Regions from separate parts of the Lysinibacillus sp. NPDC093210 genome, predicted to be linked through region 3. Evidence: riboswitches for the same ligand, from Rfam matches in the RefSeq annotation. Region 3 holds a riboswitch; each other region holds the start of a gene.
What was found. Region 3 has a riboswitch for cobalamin ahead of ACIP9C_RS11830 (ABC transporter substrate-binding protein). Riboswitches for the same ligand answer to the same signal wherever they lie in the genome.
Positions count from the first base shown of each region.

Region 1: another riboswitch for cobalamin. It lies ahead of ACIP9C_RS10040 (energy-coupling factor ABC transporter permease); the one in region 3 lies ahead of ACIP9C_RS11830 (ABC transporter substrate-binding protein).
Region 2: another riboswitch for cobalamin. It lies ahead of cobT (nicotinate-nucleotide--dimethylbenzimidazole phosphoribosyltransferase); the one in region 3 lies ahead of ACIP9C_RS11830 (ABC transporter substrate-binding protein).
Region 4: another riboswitch for cobalamin. It lies ahead of ACIP9C_RS15030 (ABC transporter substrate-binding protein); the one in region 3 lies ahead of ACIP9C_RS11830 (ABC transporter substrate-binding protein).

Region 1 is NZ_JBIVOE010000003.1:167,087-170,225, forward strand. It holds gene cobJ (precorrin-3B C(17)-methyltransferase) at 1-670, opposite strand, end outside; gene ACIP9C_RS10035 ((2Fe-2S) ferredoxin domain-containing protein) at 674-1,045, opposite strand; cobalamin riboswitch at 1,185-1,364, opposite strand; cobalamin riboswitch at 1,622-1,805, shown strand; gene ACIP9C_RS10040 (energy-coupling factor ABC transporter permease) at 1,946-2,692, shown strand; gene ACIP9C_RS10045 (energy-coupling factor ABC transporter substrate-binding protein) at 2,694-2,966, shown strand; gene cbiQ (cobalt ECF transporter T component CbiQ) at 2,970-3,139, shown strand, end outside.
Region 2 is NZ_JBIVOE010000002.1:249,137-252,275, forward strand. It holds gene cobT (nicotinate-nucleotide--dimethylbenzimidazole phosphoribosyltransferase) at 466-1,521, opposite strand; cobalamin riboswitch at 1,626-1,801, opposite strand; gene ACIP9C_RS06810 (rhodanese-like domain-containing protein) at 1,944-2,246, opposite strand; gene hfq (RNA chaperone Hfq) at 2,341-2,571, opposite strand; gene miaA (tRNA (adenosine(37)-N6)-dimethylallyltransferase MiaA) at 2,670-3,139, opposite strand, start outside.
Region 3 is NZ_JBIVOE010000004.1:79,027-82,165, reverse strand. It holds gene ACIP9C_RS11835 (acyl-CoA dehydrogenase family protein) at 1-556, shown strand, start outside; cobalamin riboswitch at 894-1,077, shown strand; gene ACIP9C_RS11830 (ABC transporter substrate-binding protein) at 1,274-2,242, shown strand; gene ACIP9C_RS11825 (FecCD family ABC transporter permease) at 2,239-3,139, shown strand, end outside.
Region 4 is NZ_JBIVOE010000006.1:91,742-94,880, reverse strand. It holds gene ACIP9C_RS15035 (GTP-binding protein) at 1-1,434, opposite strand, end outside; cobalamin riboswitch at 1,615-1,802, shown strand; gene ACIP9C_RS15030 (ABC transporter substrate-binding protein) at 2,057-3,052, shown strand; gene ACIP9C_RS15025 (precorrin-3B methylase) at 3,108-3,139, shown strand, end outside.

The DNA.
Region 1 (3,139 bases), on a different contig from region 3:
TGCCGATATCATGCTCGAGCATCTCTGCTAAAGTTGTCATCGTTATTTCCTGACGATCTCTGTAGGCACTTTTCACAAGTCCTACAGGTGTATCCGGTGATCGATATTCTAGTAAAATCCGTTGTGCTTCTACAATTTGACGTGTACGGCGACCACTTTTTGGATTATATAAAGCAATTACAAAATCAGCCATCGCCGCAGCTTCAACACGCTTTGCTATTAAATTCCAAGGTGTTAAATGATCACTTAAACTAATCGTGCAAGAATCATGCATAATCGGTGCGCCTAGCAAACTTGCACACGAATTAATAGCAGAGATCCCTGGTACTATTTCGACTTCAACCCCAGTCGCTTCCGTCCAACCAAGCTCAATTAGTACTTCATATACAAGTCCAGCCATCCCGTATACGCCTGAGTCACCACTCGAAATAACAGAAACGATATTTCCGGCCTCCGCTTGACGTACCGCTTCTTGTGCTCGTGACACTTCTTCAGTCATACCAGTACTAACAATCGACTTTGCACTTACTAAATCTTGAATGAGCTCCACATACGTTTTATACCCGATAATAAATTCACTTTGTTGCAATGCCTCTACAGCACGCGTCGTAATATGTTTGAAATCCCCAGGTCCAAAGCCTACAACAAAAATCTTTCCTTTTTGCGCCATTTTTTACCCCTCTTTCACCTTGTCGATGCCTTTAATGGCTGTTGTTTGCGGGGTACGTTGCAACGTACCTTCTGTCAGTGTAAAAACATGCTCACTATGTAAAGAATCATGGTTTAAATCTTGTACAAGTGTTCTACCATGCTCAACTGTTGGTACACGATACCAATTTCCCTGTGGATACGCGATCACAACACAAGCATCTTTACATCTGCCATTACAACGCGTTCTTGTCGTATGTATTTCCTTATCGAGTGCTAATTTCTCTATTTCGTCTCGAATTGCGAGCGTAATTTCCTCAGCCTCTTTTTTCATGCAACTACTGCCATTACAAATAAAAAGATGGGTTTTCATGCCCTCTAAATTCCAAGTTGTCATTGCTTTTCTCCCCTCATTCTTCTTTTAGGAAAAAGAAAAAAACCTTTACTCGATATCGAAGAGTAAAGGTTTTATAGAAGCCAAAATAAAAACGAATATATACGTATCCGCTCTCGCTTCACTTCTCCCTCCGAAAAGTTTGCATGTCATCAATTAAGCAGGTTTCCTGACTTAAGCTTCCTCTTACTTTCGCGCCTTCCCAAGTCTTCAGTGGCATTGCGATTTCATCAGCTATTACAGTAGCGGGGGCTGTACCGGGTTTACACCGATTTCCCTATTATCTCGAAGTATTTCGAGCACTTAATGATGGATTTATATTTAAATTTTGAAATGAAATGTTAATAAAACGAATATAAAACTGTTTCTATCATAGCCTATTATTTTTATACTTTTCAACATTTCTTTTTTATTTATTAGATTTTTAATAAAATTTCAACAAATATTTCATTGAAATTGATCGATTTTTTCTTACATTTATCTGAATTTTCTAGATTGTTATTCTTTTTACAAAAACTTTTTACAAAAAAAGGATAGCTTCTGATTGGAAAAACATGTTACACTTCTTCGTGAAAACTCACAACTTCATCTTTTTTCGGTGCGAAGTGTATTCATTTCGCTTAAAAGGGAAGCCGGTTCAAGTCCGGCGCGGTCCCGCCACTGTACTAGGGAATTTTATAGAAAATGTCACTGTCCATAGGACGGGAAGGCCTATAAAATGTTGAACTAAAGCCAGGAGACCTGCCGAGAAAATCGTGATCGTTTCAACCTACGAGGATAGGTGTGCGGCTTGGCAAATGACAATTCGATTTGCTTTTTCAGCTATGCACTTTTTCCGAAACGGAGAAGTGCTTTTTTATTGCGCACGCTACATTCGAAATTTACTGTTGAGGAGGAAAGGTTTTGAAATTTTCTTTTTGGAAACTTAGTTATTTCTTAGTGGCTTTTTTACTAGTACCAAAACGAGCGTTTGCTATGCATATCATGGAAGGATTTTTGCCGATTGAATGGGCGATTTTTTGGTGGGTCATTTCAATTCCATTTATTATTTTAGGATTACGTTCTATTCGTAAAACAATTGACGAAAATCCTGAAACGAAAATGATATTAGGCTTATCAGGTGCATTTGCATTTGTCTTATCGGCACTGAAAATTCCATCAGTAACAGGAAGTTGCTCACATCCTACTGGTGTTGGTCTTGGTACAGTTCTTTTCGGACCATTAGCCATGAGTGTGATTGGAACAATCGTTTTATTATTCCAATCATTACTTTTAGCGCATGGTGGTATTACCACTTTAGGTGCGAATGCTTTCTCAATGGCGATTGTAGGACCAATTATTGCATATTATGTCTTTAAAGGTTCTCAAAAAATCGGCCTATCATTCTCTATTGCTGTCTTTTTTGCAGCGATGCTTGGGGACTTAGGTACATATGTTGTCACTTCAGTTCAATTAGCACTGGCTTTCCCTTCTGAAGTAGGAGGCTTTATGGCTTCATTCACAAAATTTGCAGGTATTTTTGCTTTAACGCAAATCCCTCTAGCAATTAGTGAAGGGATTTTAACAGTTATCGTTATGAATTTCTTAAAAAAATACAATGTGAGCGAATTAAAGGCACTACGTGTTTTCTCTGCAAAGGAGGCACATTAGGATGAAAAAGAATTTACTGCTACTAGCTGTCGTTGTACTTCTAGCAATCATCCCTCTTTTTGTACAAAAAGGTGCAGAATTCGGTGGTGCAGACGGAGAAGCTGAAGCTGCAATCGGTGAAATTAATGCAGAATATGAACCATGGTTTGAAAGCTTATGGGAGCCACCAAGTGGTGAAATCGAAAGCTTATTATTCGTATTACAAGCCGCGATTGGTGCTGGCTTTATTGGCTATTTCGTAGGCTATATGCGAGGCAAGCATAAGGAAGGTTAAGCGATGTTACTCATTGATAAGTATGCTTATATGAATAAACTAGCGTCCGTTCATCCGTTAGAAAAAATGACGTTTTCCTTGGGGTTACTGCTATTGTCGCTTATCGTGAGAGATGAACTTATTTCACTCATTACATTTATTGTAATGAGTGCTTTTATCATTTTAGGCGCAAA
Region 2 (3,139 bases), on a different contig from region 3:
AAATGCCATCACATTAGTCGAACTATTTCTGCTATATCGTTGATGTCCGCTTCGGTGTGCGCTTTCCGCGGGCACGACGTAAGCCGCAACCCTCGCTAACGCGCGGTTTGTTGCGTCTTACGCTGCGTGCGTTCCCGCTGGAGTCGCCCACCTTCGCTACCATCAACTCGTGTTCTCTTCTAATTTTTTATTTACTGCAAAAGAAGGGACAACTATAGTTTCATTCATTTTACATAGCGTAAAAATACCATCACATTAGTCGAACTCTTTCTGCTATATCGTTGATGTCCGCTACGGCGTGCGCTTTCCGCGGGCACGACGTAAGCCGCAACCCTCGCTAACGCGCGGTTTGTTGCGACTTACGCTGCGTGCGTTCCCGCTGGAGTCGCCCGCCTTCGGTACCATCAACTAGATTGCATATACTATTTCCTTCGCTCTAAAAACTAACCTTATTACCGTCAATTATTAATTTTCTATTAGCGCCATAGATTCTGCTAATGTAGCCATATTGCTCATCATCGAACAAGCTGCGTCTAGAATTGGAAACGCTAATGCTGCGCCAGAGCCCTCTCCCAATCGCATATTCATATGAAGCATCGGCTCTACTCCTAGCAATTCGGCTGCTATTTTTGCCCCAGGTTCTTCTGATGCATGAGAAGGTATGATATAGTCTTGTACTTTTGGTTCAAGCTCATATGCAATTAGTGCAGCTACTGTAGAAATAAAGCCATCAATTACAACTGGTTTGCGATTTGCGGCAGCCGCAAGGATCACTCCAGCCATAGCCCCTATTTCTAACCCACCAACTTTTGCAAGTATATCGATTGCATCATGACGATTAGGTTTGTTTATTTCGATAGCCTTTTGAATAACAGCTACTTTATGTTCAATTCCACCTGACCCTAGCCCTGCACCGAATCCCGTCACTTCAAGCGGGTGACAAGCATGAAGTACTGATAATATAGCTGCACTAGGTGTTGTATTGCCAATCCCCATTTCACCAGTAGCAAGAACATTTGCCCCTTTTGCTATTTCTGATGTCGCTATTTCTATGCCTACTTCAATTGATTGGACTGCTTCTTCCCTCGTCATCGCCGGACCTTTCGCCATATTATCCGTACCGTATTTAATTTTTTTAATTAAAACACCAGCATCAAGCGGAATATCCTCTTTGACACCGACGTCCACTGTTACAATTTTTGCATTTGTTATTTTAGCAATAGCACAAACACCTGTTACCCCTTTAGGAAAATTCAATGTTTGAAAAAATGTTACGTTTTGTGGATTCGATGTTACCGCTTCGTCACAAACACCGTGATCTGCCGCACAAACGATGATCACTTTGTTATCGAGTTTCGGATATAGTTCTCCCGTAATCCCAGTTAGTTGTATAGCAAGTGACTCCAGCTTCCCTAAACTGCTTGGTGGCTTGCTAAGAGAATCTATACGTTCCTTCGCTTTTTCCATCATTTTGTTGTTAGTACGTTGAATTTGTTGAATCGTTTGTTGTAGCAATTGCATCATCATCTCTCCTTTTTTTAACCTTTTACATAAAAGAATGAAAAAATAGAAAAGCCTGTAGTTTATTTCATAACAAATAAACTACAGACTTTTCCATCGTCCATATCATCCGAAGCAATTAGGCAGGTCTCCTGGCTCAATCTCAACATTTTATAGAACCTTCCCAGCCATCGCTAGTGGTATTCTCTATAAAACTCCATTTTACAGTGGTGGGACCGCTAAAGCATTTCACTTTATTCCCTATTCTCCCAAAGTGGGCACCTAATGCTTTTATGTAATTACTTTAAATTTACGACAAAGTTTTTTGAGTGTCAATATTGTTAAAAGTTTTGGTAACAGCACTTTTTGCATTGCCATCTTTTAATATAAGCTAAAAAAATAAGGTATTTAACAACTGACTTGTTAAATACCTTCATCTTACATTATTTAAATTCTAATTCCCCATCATATGCAAGCATGCCGCCTTCAAGATTTGTTACATCAAAACCTTGTGCTTCTAAATAAGCACATGCATTTGCCGAGCGTCCGCCAGCTTTACATACGATAATATAAGGCTTAGATCGATCTATTTCATCTAAACGCTCTGGAATTGTTCCAAGCGCTATATGCTTAGCACCAGGAATAACACCTTGTGCTACCTCATCATCTTCTCGCACATCAATAATGTATAGGTCTTCGTTAGCATCTAGTTGTTCTAATAATTGCGTTGTATCCATTGATTTCATCTTTATAGTCCTCCAATATATCAATTTCCTATTACATTATAGCGTGAACGAAAAAAAACAGCTAGTGATGTAACACTAGCTGCTTAAAATGACTCTATTCTTCTGTCTCTAAAAATTCGACTTGCTTTGCTGGAACGAAAGTAGAAATTGCGTGTTTGTAAATGAGATGCTGTTTGCTTTCAGCATCAACTAATAATACTGTAAAGTTGTCATAGGATTTCACTGTTCCTTTTAACTGGAACCCGTTTAACAGAAACACAGTTACAAAAACACTGTTTTTACGTAGATGGTTCAAAAACGTATCTTGCAAATTGATTGATTTCATAGATTGCGCCTCCCCTACTCTCTTTCTACCTCTTCATTCCTATAGTAGCATGTTATACCAATTTATCAATTAGTAATTTTTAGAAATTATTAAAGTTTTTAGTCTTTTTCAATAAAATGAATGTCCATCTTATTGCGGAAATAAGTAAGTTGTCTTTTCGCGTAGCGACGAGAATTTTGTTTTAAACTTTCAATTGCTTCTTCTAATGTGCATCGACCATCTAAGTAATCATACAATTCCTTATAGCCAATCGCTTGTATTGACTGTACATCTCGAATATTTTGCTGCCATAACCCTTTTACTTCTTGTAACAGCCCTTTGTCCATCATCAAATCTACTCGACGATTAATGCGATCATAAAGCTCATCGCGTGACATATTTTCACCAAGCCCTAAAATCAAATGGCGGTAAAGTGGAATTTCTCCACGATTATGTTCCTCTGAAGCCTTTGAAACACCACTTAATTCAATCATTTCTAATGCTCGAATGACACGTCTCGTATTATTCGGATGAATTGTTTCTGCCGTTTTCGGATCCAATGCTAATAGTTTTGCATGCATGGCTTCAG
Region 3 (3,139 bases):
GCAGGACATCATTCTTAATCGTTTGAATATCGCCATCATGAAAAAAGAAACGGCTGAACAGGCGGTACATTACGCAAGCGAAGCAATTGAATTGCATGGAGGAAACGGTTATATCGAAGATTTTGTAACACCACGTTTACTTAGAGATGCTCAAGTACTTACGGTGTGGGAAGGTACGGCTAACATTTTAGCACTTGAGCTTATTCGCTTAGTAGATAAATTTAATGCCCATGAATTATTTGTCCATGTAATGCGCGAGCGATTGACGAAGTTAACTGATCGTTCATTAGTACAAATTGTAGGCGAGCAACTGAAGAATATCGAAGCAACATTGCAAGTCTTTAGTCGTTTGGATGAGGCTACGAAGTCGTACGAGGCAAAGGAAGTAGCCGAAAAAATGGCCCATTTATATGAAAGTGTAGTGGCAGTCGAATGGGCAGTCAAATTTGGCGGCAAGTATGAAAAGCTAGCAGAGATTTATTTAGAAGATACATGGGCATTACGCGAAATAGGCGCACCGATGAAAACTGTGCAATATTTTTCGGAAATTATGTAGCGGGTGCCAGGCACACAAACAATTTCGAAAATTTTGTTATTAGTAAAAATATACGTAGACTCCTGCGGGAACGTATGCAATGTAAGCCTCAACAAACCGCGCGACAGCGAGGGTTGTGGCTTAAGTGTGTGTCCTCGGAAAGCGAAGTGGATTTTTCTGATTTAGGAGTCGACATTATGTTAGGTTCTATGAAGTGCCAGCCACCCAAAGCATTATACTAATTGATTGAAGCGTATAGGGTCCGCACACAGCGGAAATCAACGATCATAAAAAAGAGACGCTAATACAGGGTCTCTTTTTTTATCGTTATCTATTTCTATTTTCATGTATAATAAAATCAACTGAATATTATAAAGGTTCTTTACTAAAGTAAAGTGAAAAGGGAAATCGGTGTAATTCCGATGCGGTCCCGCCACTGTAAGTGTGAGTTTTTTCAATCTATGCCACTGAATTTTTTTGGGAAGGCATGAAAAAGCATTTGGAGCACGAGCCAGGAGACCTGCCTTTATAGAACGATACATTGCAGCCTACGAGGATAGGATGGTGGTTTTTTTGTGCAAGCACCGCCTCTCGTTATGATGACGAGGGGGTTTTTTTGTTTTGGAAAGCTACTGACGATAAATAATTGAACATAAAGGCAATAAGTTGCCAACATTCTATCGATCAATCAAGTGAACAGAGCTGAAAAATGCACATACAATCTAAGGAGGTCTCACAATGAAAAAGTATTGGAAAATAGGGTTATCAGCATTTTTAGCAATGGGCATTCTAGCAGCATGTGGAGAAGAGCCGAAAAACGACAAAACAACAACAGAGCAGCAGGACCAGCAGGATACAAAACAGCTAGAAGAAGCAACGTTCCCGCTAACAATAACAGATGCTACTGGCAAAGATATTGTACTAGAAGCACCGCCAGAGAAAATAATTTCTCTTATTCCAAGTAACACAGAAATATTATTTGGACTTGGCTTAAATGATAAAATCGTCGGTGTAAATGATTATGATGATTATCCACCAGAGGTTGCTGACAAGGAAAAGGTCGGCAGTATGGAATTTAATATAGAAAAAATTATTGCTTTACAGCCAGATATCGTTTTTGCACATGAATCAGGTATAGCTTCTTTAGGGGGAGCGATGGATCAGTTGGCAGCAGCGGGTGTTAAAGTATTTGTTGTGACAAACGCTAGTGATTTTAATGAGACATATACGACGATCGAGCAATTAGGTCGCGCCACTGGTAAGCTACCAGAGGCAGAAAAAATTATTGTCAATATGAAAGCAAAGGTTGAGGAAGTCCAAGCAAAATTACAGGACGTAAAGCCGAAAAAAGTCTTTGTAGAAACATCAGATGAACCAGAAATCTACACACCTGGCAAGGACACGTTTATGCAGGAGATGCTAGAAATGATACATGCTGAAAATATCGCAGCTGATACGGACGGTTGGTTCAAAATTGATGCAGAACAAATTATTACAAAAAATCCAGATGTCATCGTGGTCACTTATAATTATGTGCCCGATATTTTAACGAAAATTCCACAACGTGCAGGCTTTGAGACAATTACGGCTGTAAAAAATAAGACTATTGTGCAAGTAGATGAAAATACGACAAGTCGTCAGGGCCCGCGGTTAGCTGATGGGCTTGAAGAGTTAGCGAAAGCCATCTATCCTGAGGCTTTTGAGTGAGTAAAACAGTTTTTGCCTATGTAACAGCCATTACGTTACTTATCGTTAGCATCTGGTGTGGCGTATCAATAGGCTCGGTTCATATTCCGTTAGAAGTTTTTTGGAATAAAGCGGCAGATGAAACTGCTGCCAATATTTTATGGAAAATTCGTTTGCCGCGAGTATTGCTCGCAGGTCTTGTAGGTGCATCGTTGGCGATTGCAGGGGCAGCCTTTCAAGGATTGTTAAAAAACCCGTTAGCAGATCCGTATACGCTTGGTGTATCTTCAGGAGCGTCAGTCGGTGCTGTCATGACATTATTTTTCGGCATCTCTATACCAGTTGTCGGTTTGTATGCATTGCCAACGCTCAGTATGATAGGGGCTGTACTAACGATGGTAGCTGTGATGAGCTTTGCCAGAATAGTAGACCGTTCTCTGAAAATGGAGACACTTATTTTAACGGGAGTTATTTTTAGTTCATTTTTAGGCTCGCTCATTTCACTAATGATAGCGTTATCAGGTGAAGAACTTCGACAAGTGATTGGCTGGTTACTAGGCTCAGTCTCGATGCGAGGATGGCCGTATGTACAAATGATTACCCCATTTGTGGTCATTGGCTCTATTATTTTATGGACGCAAAGACGCGAGCTAAATGTTCTGCTATATGGAGAGGAACGAGCAAAGCATTTAGGTGTCAATGTAAAGCGTAGCAAATATTTAATTTTAGTAGGAGGCTCTATGCTTACTGGGGCGGCAGTTGCTGTTTCAGGAACAATCGGCTTTGTCGGCTTAGTTGTGCCGCATATGACTCGTATGATTTGGGGTTCAGATCATCGTCATTTATTGCCGTTATCTTTTTTGAATGGTGCAACATTACTTATCATTTGCGATTTAGTGGCGCGTACGATAATTATCC
Region 4 (3,139 bases), on a different contig from region 3:
TGGGGAGCCTGTTAAAACACCGTGATGCTCTCGTTCAAATAGATGTTTTTCAATTAGTCGTTGGTTTCCAACTGATAAATCATCAGCATGACAAGCGTTAACAAAAGTGTTACCAGTTCCTCGAATATTAGGCTCCATTAACAGGTGTACTTCAGCATAATGTTTTAAAGGCTCGAAATGACCGTATCCTGTTACAGTCGTGACGATTGATTCCATATATAAAATTTTTGGCTCACCAAAAGTAACAGAAAGTGAAAAGCGATTTTTTAACACTTCAGCAAGTACTTCAAGTTGAATAACACCCATAATATGTACATGGATTTCTTGGAACTTCTCATGCCAAACGACTCGCAGCGATGGTTCCTCGGCTTCTAGTAAACGGAATACTTGTAAAACTTCCTTTAGATGCTGTTGTCCATCATACTGTACTTTAGCTTGTAACGTAGGCACAAGCTCATATGGCTGAGGAGGTATTGTACTACCTAAAATATCACCGATTTTTGCTAGACTAAGCCCCTTAACCGCGAAAATTTCTCCTGCTTGCACTTCTTGTGCTGTGTCAAAACGGCTTCCATTATATAATCGAATTTCAGTTATTTTTTCAGTCACATCACCAAATGTAAAGTCTTGGCGTGTATGTAAAGTTCCTTGCAATGCTTTGATAAACGTTAACCGTTGAGTTCCATCATGACGAATTTTAAATACCTCACCTTGAAATGGTGCTTGATGGTCGAATCGAGTTTCCGTAAGTAGAGGAAGCTGTGATAAAAATTCTTTTATTCCAATATCCTTTAATGCCGCACCAGTAAAGCAAGGAAATGCTTGCTCTTGTTTAATCAACTTTTGCAACTGTAATAGGCATGTTTGTGCATCAAGAGTTTCTGTCAAATAGGCATCGAGTAGTTGTTCATCACGTTCAGCTAGCCATTCAGCAATGTGGCTCTGGACATAATCTGTACGCAATGGGTCGTCTATTAAAAGTACGTCGAGAGAACATTCCTTTCGAAGCTGCTTCATAACAGCATCTACATCAGCGCCTTCACGATCTATCTTATTAATAAAGAAGAAGGTTGGTACGTTGTATTGACGTAGCAATTGCCACACGGTTTCAGTATGTCCTTGTACACCTTCTACAGCGCTTACGATAATAATGGCGTAATCCATTACACGAATTGCGCGTTCCATCTCTGGCGAAAAGTCGACATGCCCAGGTGTATCAATTAGTGTGTATGTATCATCCCCAATTTGCATCCGTCCTTGTTCGGCAAAAATGGTAATACCACGAGCTTGTTCGATAGTATGATTATCTAAAAAAGTATCTTGGTGATCGACTCTTCCACGCGTTTGAATACTGTTCGTATGGAATAGTAGTTGTTCACAAAAGGTTGTCTTTCCTGCATCGACATGTGCGAGCACACCAATCGTTTTATACATAAAAAATCCTCATTTCTATTTTTCCTATATTCTTATTGTAACAGATAGTCCTAAAAAACATTTCGGGTAGAATAGTTCTCGTTTATGTTTGAATAGTGGTCAATTATTCGTAATTATTAGTTATGGATTTTTTTGTGTGATTGAAAACAAAAATTACTTCTGCTAGGCTATTTTTATAACTTAATACTTCTATATATTGGTGCAAATGGTTTCTATCATTTGCTTAAAAGGGAAATCGGTGTAAATCCGATGCTGTCCCGCAACTGTAAATGGGGAGTTTATACAACACAGTCACTGTAGTTTAACTATGGGAAGACGTATAAACGTTGAACCTAAGCCAGGATACCTGCCAATATATATTATTTTACTTAACACCACGAGGATGGGAATAGTGATTGGTTGAATAACCATTGTTTTTTCACTATGTCACCCTCTTGGAAACAAGAGGGTTTTTTGTGTCCATTTTGATGTGCAGTAGATTAAGCAGGAACCATAGCATTAAACAGCAATTCATGCTTTTACCAGGAAATGAAGCGTCAAGAAGTGCTCGTGATCAGTAGCAATGAAGTCATTGATTTCTTACTATAAAGATGAAAAATTACAAACTAAAGGAGAAACAAACATGAACAAATGGAAAGGCATGTGGCTAGTTTTTGCAATTGCACTATTGAGCATTTTAGGCGCTTGTAGTGCAAAGGATGATTCAAAATCAGCTGCACAAAGTGAAAACATTGAACCAGCACAAGCAGAGGCAAAAGAAGTAACAATTGATAATAACGATACGACACAAGTTTATAAAGAAGCTCCTAAAAAGGCGATTAGCTTAAATCAGCACGTCACAGAAATAATGCTAGCATTAGGTTTAGAAGATTCAATGGTTGGTACTGCCTATTTAGATGATAAAATTTATGAACCTTTACAAGCAGCTTACGATAAAGTACCAGTGATAGCTGAGCAGTACCCGACAAAAGAACAAGTAATTGATAGTGAAGCGGATTTTTTATACGCTGGGTGGAAAAGTGGTTTTAGCGAAAAGGGTGTTGGTACACCAGAAGAGTTAGAAGCACTTGGTATTCACACATATTTACATACTTCTTCAAGTATTACAAAACCAACGTTAGAGGATATATTTACCGATATCCGTAATATTGCAAAAATCTTTCGCGTTGAAGACCGTGGAGAGGCATTAATTAAACAGATGACAAAGGATGTTGATGCTGTTCGCGCAAAGTTGCCACAAGGTGAAAAAGAATTACGTGTTCTAGTTTACGATAGTGGGGATAAGGAAGTCTTTACAGCGGCACAAAACTTTATGGATGAACTTGTCACAGTTGCTGGCGGTAAAAACATTTTTGGTGATGTTGAGTCGGGCTGGACAACGGTATCAAAAGAAGAAACAGTTGAACGCAACCCTGAAGTCATTGTCGTAATTGATTATGGTTCCCAAACTGCAGAAGACAAAATTAAATTCCTAAAAAGTGATCCAGCACTAAAAGAAACAGATGCTGTGAAAAATGAACGCTTTGTCATTTTACCGCTTTCAGCAGCTTCAGAAGGGGTTCGAGCTGCAGAGGCTATTGAAATTTTAGCAAAGGGATTTTATCCTGAAAACTTTTAAATAACATCGAAAGAGTTAGCTACTTGCTAGCTCTTTTTTATAAGGAGAACAAACAATGAATGCCTTTCGTTCAAATACACCAGATCG